Regions from separate parts of the Arthrobacter sp. KKT183 genome, predicted to be linked through region 2. Evidence: predicted binding sites of a transcription regulator. Region 2 holds the regulator's gene; the other holds the start of a gene.

Region 1 (3,395 bases), 820 kb from region 2:
CGCCCTGCGCCGCGACGGTGAAGCCGATGTCGTTCAGGCCCTGGTGCATCTCGGCAGTGACATGGTGGGCGCCGTCCTCGTTTCCCACCACCGCGGTCAGAGCGACCTTGTTGTACATGATGGGCCGGCCGTCATCATCAGTCGAGGAGAGATCGGCGTCCAGCCGTTCGAACACCCGCTGTCCCAGGCTGCTCATGTGCCCTACCCAGATAGGTGCGCACAGGAGGAAGATGTCCGCATCGAGGATCTGCTGGCGGAGCTGCGGCCATTCATCCCCGTTTCCCATGTCGATCTGCACGCCTGGAGCAACGTTGTGGTCAACTACCCGGGCCGACGACGTCGTTACCCCCTGCTCCTTGAGCTTGCCAAGGATGTGGTCGGCCATCACATCGGTGCTCGAGGCATCGGGCGAAGGGGTGAGAGTACAGATCAGTGCAAATGCTTTGAGGTCGTCCATGAAGATTCCTTTCGTTGAGTTGGCAGGACACGCCCCTTATCAACGGGGTATCGGGGCGTGTCCTGCCAAATCGATGTGCTTACTGGCGGTAGCCCTCTACCTGGTCGATCGGCCGGGCCTCCGCTTCCTGCGGGCTTTCCCCTGCGTCTTCCTTCGCCCGCCGCTGACGGAGCAGGTCCCAGCACTGGTCGAGCTGTTCCTCGACCCGCCGCAGGCTGCTGCGTCGATCTTCGCCAGGAGCATCGTCACCCGAGGGTGAACCCCGCAGCTCGTGTTCCTTGTCGACCAGCGCCTGGATCCGCGCCAGAATGTCCTCATCGTCCATTGCCAAACTCCTTCGCTGACATCGAGAAGTGGAATAGCCTCAAATAGTCAGGCTACTTAGTGTCCGCCCGAATATCTACCGCACCCCCGCGTTTGCATCATCCGTCTGCCAATGACCTAAACTGACTGGGAACTATTTGCCTGTGTAGCTCAGTCTGGTAGAGCATCCGCTTCACACGCGGAAGGCCCGGGGATCGAGGCCCCGCGCAGGCACCGTTCATAGCCCGTCCCGCAGCATGCGGGGCGGGCTTTTTTGTGTTCCGAATAGTTCGTTCAGAGCGAACATAAACCGTTAGCACTCTCCTCCTGCGAGTGCTAATCTACTTGCAGGTTGAGCGAACCAGACTCAACCCGAAGAAAGACTACTGACTCACAGGGAGTGAACCATCATGGCAATGAAATTCGACCCATTCCGTGAACTGGACCGCGTGGCCGGCGCACTTTTGGATCCCCGCCAGGGTCTGCGGCTGATGCCGATGGATCTGTACCGCGAGGGTGACCACTACATCCTGAGCGCTGACCTCCCGGGCATTGATCCGGGATCTGTTGACATTGACGTCGACGGCCAGCTGTTGACCATCCGCGCCGAGCGCACCCTGCGGAACGCAGAGGGAGTCAAGTGGCTGACCCGCGAGCGTGAAAGCGGATCCTTCCTTCGGCAACTGAACCTCGGGCAGGGTATTGACATTGATGCCATCTCGGCACGCTATGAAAACGGCGTGCTCAGCGTGACCATCCCGGTCAGCGAGCGCGCAAGGCCCCGCAAGATCGAGGTCGTTTCCGGCGAAGACGCCCAGCCGGTGCAGACGGACAGGGCTGTGGAAGCCTAGATCGTCAGCGGAGCTACGCACAGCACAAACAGAACGACGACGGCAGGTTGCGGCCCGCCGTCGTCGTTCTGTTTGTTTGTAGTTGGTTGGAGCCGGGACTACCGGTCCCGGACAGTGCGGTGCTTGTCCCGAAGAGCGAGCGCCAGCGCAATCATGCCGACGGCAAGGCCCAGATGGAGGATGTTGTCCGCCGCGTCCAGCGGAACGAAGTTCGCTGCCGAATCATGCGGGATGATGAGCCCGTAGATGAAGAGCACCGCGTAGATAACGCCGCCCCACAGCAGGAAGTTGTAAGCGCCGGTTGCAGTCTTTGCCATCGCGACGCCCGCGACGCCGAACAGCAGGTGAACAATGTTGTGCAGGATCGAAACCTGGAACAGGCCGAGGAGTTGCGCCTCGGACTCGGGGCCGGCGAACTGCAGCGTGTCGTAATTGCTGGTGATACCGGGAATGAATCCCAGCACGCCGACCAGGAGGAAGACCACTCCTACCGCGAGTGCGGCCTTCTGAATGTTTGTCCGGGTGCCTACACCCGACCCTGAATGTGTTGATGCCATTGCACTATCCCCTCTAAGATGGCCGGACTGGCGGACACCGGCACGTGATCTTGCGAGCTATGGACAGTATGTCCCGCCATTTGTACTGCCAGCGTGCCACAGGCAGAACAGAATAGAAAGCTTGCTTAGCTATCTTTTCGATAAACGTTTGCGTCCATTTGGGCGATTACCCAGTTTTCATTCACCAAACATTCAGGAACGGCCCTTAGTGTGGCGTCAGTCACACTCTCAGGAAGGCCTTTCCCCAATGACCTCGCAACATTCCTCGCTTGCCGACTTCTCGACGCTCAGGCGCGGCCAGCAGATAACCCTTCGGCACTCCTCGGGAGACCAGTTCTCCGGCGTACTCGAAGATCACGCCGATGACTCCTCGGTTGTCTGGGTCCGGTCCGACGACGGCGCGGGCCGTCGGCTGTTCCACCGGGAGGACGGCTACAGCATCGGCATCTGATCCGTCCACCGCCTAAGCGCGCTTCTTCGAGAACAACTGCCGGATCCCGCTCGCGTCGAGGGAAACCTGACGGTACTCATCCATCAGTACGCCCAGCACATTCTGCGCATACTCACTGTTGGTTGAGGCGACCGCATCCCTGGCGTACACCACCCGCAGGTTGTTCGCGTAGGCATCCGCACCGGTCTGGGCCACGCAATTGTGCGTTGAAAGCCCTGCGAGGACCACCGTGTCTACCTCCAGAATGCGCAGGCGCTGCAGCAGATCGGTCCCGAAGAAAGCGCTGTCGCGCGTCTTCACCAACTCAGGAAGACCCTCGACATCGAGGTCATCAACGAATTCGGCCTGCTCAGTGCCGCTGAAAAGGAAACCCTGATCATCATCGAGCATGCTCAGTGTCCACGTTGATTTGTCCCGCTGGTGCTCTGTGCGGATGAGATAGACGGCAATGCCGGCCTCGCGCGCATCCGCGATAGCTGAGTTGCAGGCCGCAACCAGGAAGTCCTGCTGATTGCCGAGAGATTCGTCTTCAAAAAATGCCTTCTGCATATCAATGATGAGCAGTGCAGCCGTCATGTTCTTCCTCCCTGCGAAGGTTCCTTGCATCTCTTTGACAGCATACTTAGGAATCCTCCTTGAGGGGCAGGCCGGCGAGGGCTAGCGTTGACGCCACGGAGGTGATTACGGTGCGGACGCATCTGCCGGGCGTAACGGTGCTGCTCGCCGTCGTCGTTCTTCCGGGTTGCAGTGCGCAGACGGCCGCCGCGCCAACGCCG
Region 2 (3,395 bases):
CCAGCCATGCCTGGGTTGCACCGTGCTGAGCCTTCAGGGATTCGTAGCGCACCGCGTTGTCCTGCAGGGAGGTTTCAAGCCAGTACAGGTCTGACTCCAGCGAGCGGAACTGCTGATCGACGTCGTCGCGTTGGCGGGTCAGTGTCTCGAGTCTCTTCTGGATTTCCAGGGCGCGGCGCAGGGCTGACCGGGCGGCGTCGTCATTGTTGTTCGCGACCGCCCGTTCCGCTTCCCGGTTGCACGCATCGAGATCTGCAGCTGCTTGCCGGGCAAGGGTATCCACGCGATGGCGGACTGCGGCGAGGTCAGCGACGCTGCGGCGCGCGCGGTCGAGGTTCTCTTCCTGTTGGCGCTGCGATTCGCCGAGGGCGGTGATGGGATCGCCCGGTTCAAGGGCGTTTCGGCGTGAGGCGATGATGCGTGAGATGCGGCGTCGGACGGACACTGGCGCTAGGCCCGCCGGGTGCCGGTGCCGTAGGCGGCGTTCCAGGTCTTCAGCGCGCCGATCTCCATGGTGAGGCGGGAGGTGGCCCGCTCCAGCTGCCTGCTGCCGGTTTCCTGGTGTACCTCCAGCAAGGTACGGCGCAGCTGGGCCGACAGTTCGCACAGGGAGTTGACCTGCTCTCCGATGCTGTTCGCGAGGTCCTCGCGCAGCGCGCGGTTAGGTTCACGCTCAGCAAGTGCTATGCGTTCGCAGAGTACTGCCTCGGCGCGCGTGAGGTCATCCGCCGTTGCCGCCAGATCACCCGTCGGAGACCCTTGCGCGATGGCGGCGGCAACTGAACGGCGCGTGGCGCCAGTGGAACGCTCCAGCTGGAGCCGGAGCCTTGCGAGCTCCCGCGCCGAAGCGTCCGTGGAAAAGGAACGCAGCCGGCTGGAGCCGCGCTCGATCCGGCGACGGAGAATTCCTGAGCGACGGATGCGGCGCACAATCAACCAGGTTCCGGTTGCAGCGCCAATCGCGAGGATTCCCAGGACGGCACCCCCGAAGAGGAGAAGCTGGAGAACACCCTCCAGCAGGAATTCCGCGGCGTCAACGAACTCTGATTCAGGCATGTATCTAAGTGTGCCGTGGAATTGCAGGTTGCGCCACGTGGGAAGCACCGGAGCGGTCAGCGGGTTGGCTCGCCGCGCCAGATCATCAGTGCCTGGCTGCGCGGGCGGGGACGCTGCCCGCGGGCGAGGGTAACCACGTCGCCCGCGAGACCGGCAGCGAAAACACGGGTGGCCTCGGACTTCCGGCGCTGGGCGAGTTCGTCCGTGAGTTCACTCACCCGGTGCTGGAGTGCCAGGACCTGGTTCTCCAACTCCAGGATGCGCCTGATGCCCTCGAGCGAAACGCCTTCCTGGGAGAGCCGCTGCACCTCACGCAGGACATTGACGTCACGCTGTGAGTAGCGCCGGGCACGCCCCGGCGCCCTGCTGGGAATCACGAGGCCCAACCTGTCGTATTGACGCAGCGTCTGGGGATGCATGTCCGCCAACTCCGCCGCAACGGAGATGACATAGATGGGCATATTGATGTCAACAGGCATGTGTCGCTCCCCTTTCGCTGGCTAGCTCTCCCACACCTTAGAGCCGCGCCTTCTCGGCAAGATTGACCCGTGGATCAGCGTCTTTCGTGGCGTTCGAGAAGGCCTCCACTGCGGCTGCGGCGTCTTTGTTCAGATTTTGTGGAACAACGATGTCAATTGTCACCAGGAGGTCGCCGGTTGCCTTCGACGTCTTTACTCCGCGGCCCTTCACGCGCAGGGTCCTTCCCGAGGGAGTGCCTGCCGGGACTTTCACCGTGACCTTCTCGCCGTCCAGGGTGGGCACCTCCACCTGCGCTCCGAGGGTCGCTTCCGGGAACGTGACCGGCACGTGTACACGGATGTTGTCGCCGTCGCGCTGGAAGAAGGAATGCGGTTTCACATTGACGGTGACCATGAGGTCCCCGTTGCCTGCGGCTCCCGGCTGACCCTTGCCGCGCACACGCACTTTCTGGCCGTCGCGGATGCCGGCTGGAATGCGCACGTCGATGACTTCGCCCGATGGTTCACGCAGGCCGATGGTGGTCCCGCGGATTGACCCTGCGAAGGAGATGCTGGTGCTGGCGGTGCGGTCCGCGCCCTTGCGGGGCGGCGTCTGGTAGCCCGGAAAACCGCCGCCGGACGAGTAGCCGCCTGCGCCCCCGAACAGGTCAGCGAACTCCGGTGGCAGGTTACTGCCGCCGCCGAAGCCGCCGCTGCGTTGACGCCCCGCGGACTGGCCGAAGAGGTTCCCGAAGACGTCATCGAAGCCTGCGCCGCCGGCTGGGCCGCCGGGGCCCCCTGCGGTGAATCGGGCGCCGCTTCCCATGGCGCGGATCGCGTCATACTGCTGGCGTTCCTCAGCGTCGGACAGCACCGAGTAGGCCTCGGAAATGTCCTTGAACATCTTGTCAGAGCCCCCGGTGCTTTGGTTCTGGTCCGGGTGGTGCTTCCGCGCGAGCTTCCGGTAAGCCTTCTTGATGTCGGCGTCGGAGGCGTCCTTGGGCACACCAAGAATCTTGTAGAAGTCCTTGTCGACCCAGTCCTGACTGGCCATCTGACCCCTCCTCTCTATAACTCTCTAAGTTGCCTGTTCGTGGAAGCGTTGCGTCCTTTCCCTCCGAGGAAGGGGGCTTTAATATTCCGAAGCGAGCTCTGCGAGTCTCGGAATTTCGTTGCCCCCGGTCGGAGGGAAAGGACGCGCTCAGCTACTCCGGAACTGCGACGATCACCTGGGCGGCACGCAGGACGCGGTCATTTTTCTTGTAACCCACGCGCAGGATCTGGCTGACGCTGTCGAACTGGACCTCGGCGCTGGGCTGCTGGATGAGGGCTTCGTGGATGTTCGGGTCGAACTCCACACCGGTCTCATCGATGCGGGACAGACCGTAGGTCTTCAGCGCGTTCTCCAGCTTGGTGGAGATTGCTGCGAAAGGACCGTCCGCGAGGTCGCCGTGCTGCCGGGCTGCGTCAATGTCGTCGAGAACCGGCATCAGCGAATTCAACACGCCGATCACTGCCATGTCCCGCGCGACGTCCCGGTCACGCTCCACGCGCTTGCGGTAGTTGACGTACTCCGCCTGCAGCCGCAGGAAGTCGTTCCGGAGCTCGGCCTCAACATCGGTGGAAGCAGCCGGAACCTCTTCGCCGCCACCGGCCTCGTTGAGGATGACTTCCGCCTGGGCCAATGCGTCCTGGCCGTCTGCAGGGCCGTCGGTCGGGGCTTCGGACTCCTGACCGGCACCCGCTGAGGGCGCCGAACCAGTGTCATCCGAGCCGGCGGTCCCGCCGGCATCCTGCTGCCCACGGACCTGGCCGGTTTCCGGGTCGATCTTCCGGTTGTCCCGGAAGCTGACCGGCTCCTGATGCTCTTCTTCGTTTCCG

What was found. The regulator HspR, encoded in region 2, represses chaperone genes until heat shock. The targets are predictions, from matches to a motif close to AAGTTGAGTCNNNNNGACTCAACTT.
Region 1: the regulator HspR is predicted to act here: its motif matches at 1,110-1,134, upstream of ACZ2GY_RS00250 (Hsp20/alpha crystallin family protein).

The regions. Positions count from the first base shown of each region.
Region 1 covers NZ_CM145770.1:46,159-49,553, reverse strand. Annotated here, with positions in the region: gene ACZ2GY_RS00265 (flavodoxin family protein) at 1-457, opposite strand, end outside; gene ACZ2GY_RS00260 (DUF2630 family protein) at 537-782, opposite strand; tRNA gene ACZ2GY_RS00255 (tRNA-Val) at 921-994, shown strand; gene ACZ2GY_RS00250 (Hsp20/alpha crystallin family protein) at 1,171-1,611, shown strand; gene ACZ2GY_RS00245 (DUF4383 domain-containing protein) at 1,710-2,168, opposite strand; gene ACZ2GY_RS00240 (hypothetical protein) at 2,416-2,619, shown strand; gene ACZ2GY_RS00235 (cysteine hydrolase family protein) at 2,632-3,195, opposite strand; gene ACZ2GY_RS00230 (hypothetical protein) at 3,306-3,395, shown strand, end outside.
Region 2 covers NZ_CM145770.1:2,887,665-2,891,059, forward strand. Annotated here, with positions in the region: gene ACZ2GY_RS13710 (PspA/IM30 family protein) at 1-445, opposite strand, end outside; gene ACZ2GY_RS13715 (hypothetical protein) at 451-1,056, opposite strand; gene ACZ2GY_RS13720 (heat shock protein transcriptional repressor HspR) at 1,113-1,535, opposite strand; gene ACZ2GY_RS13725 (DnaJ C-terminal domain-containing protein) at 1,573-2,568, opposite strand; gene ACZ2GY_RS13730 (nucleotide exchange factor GrpE) at 2,720-3,395, opposite strand, start outside.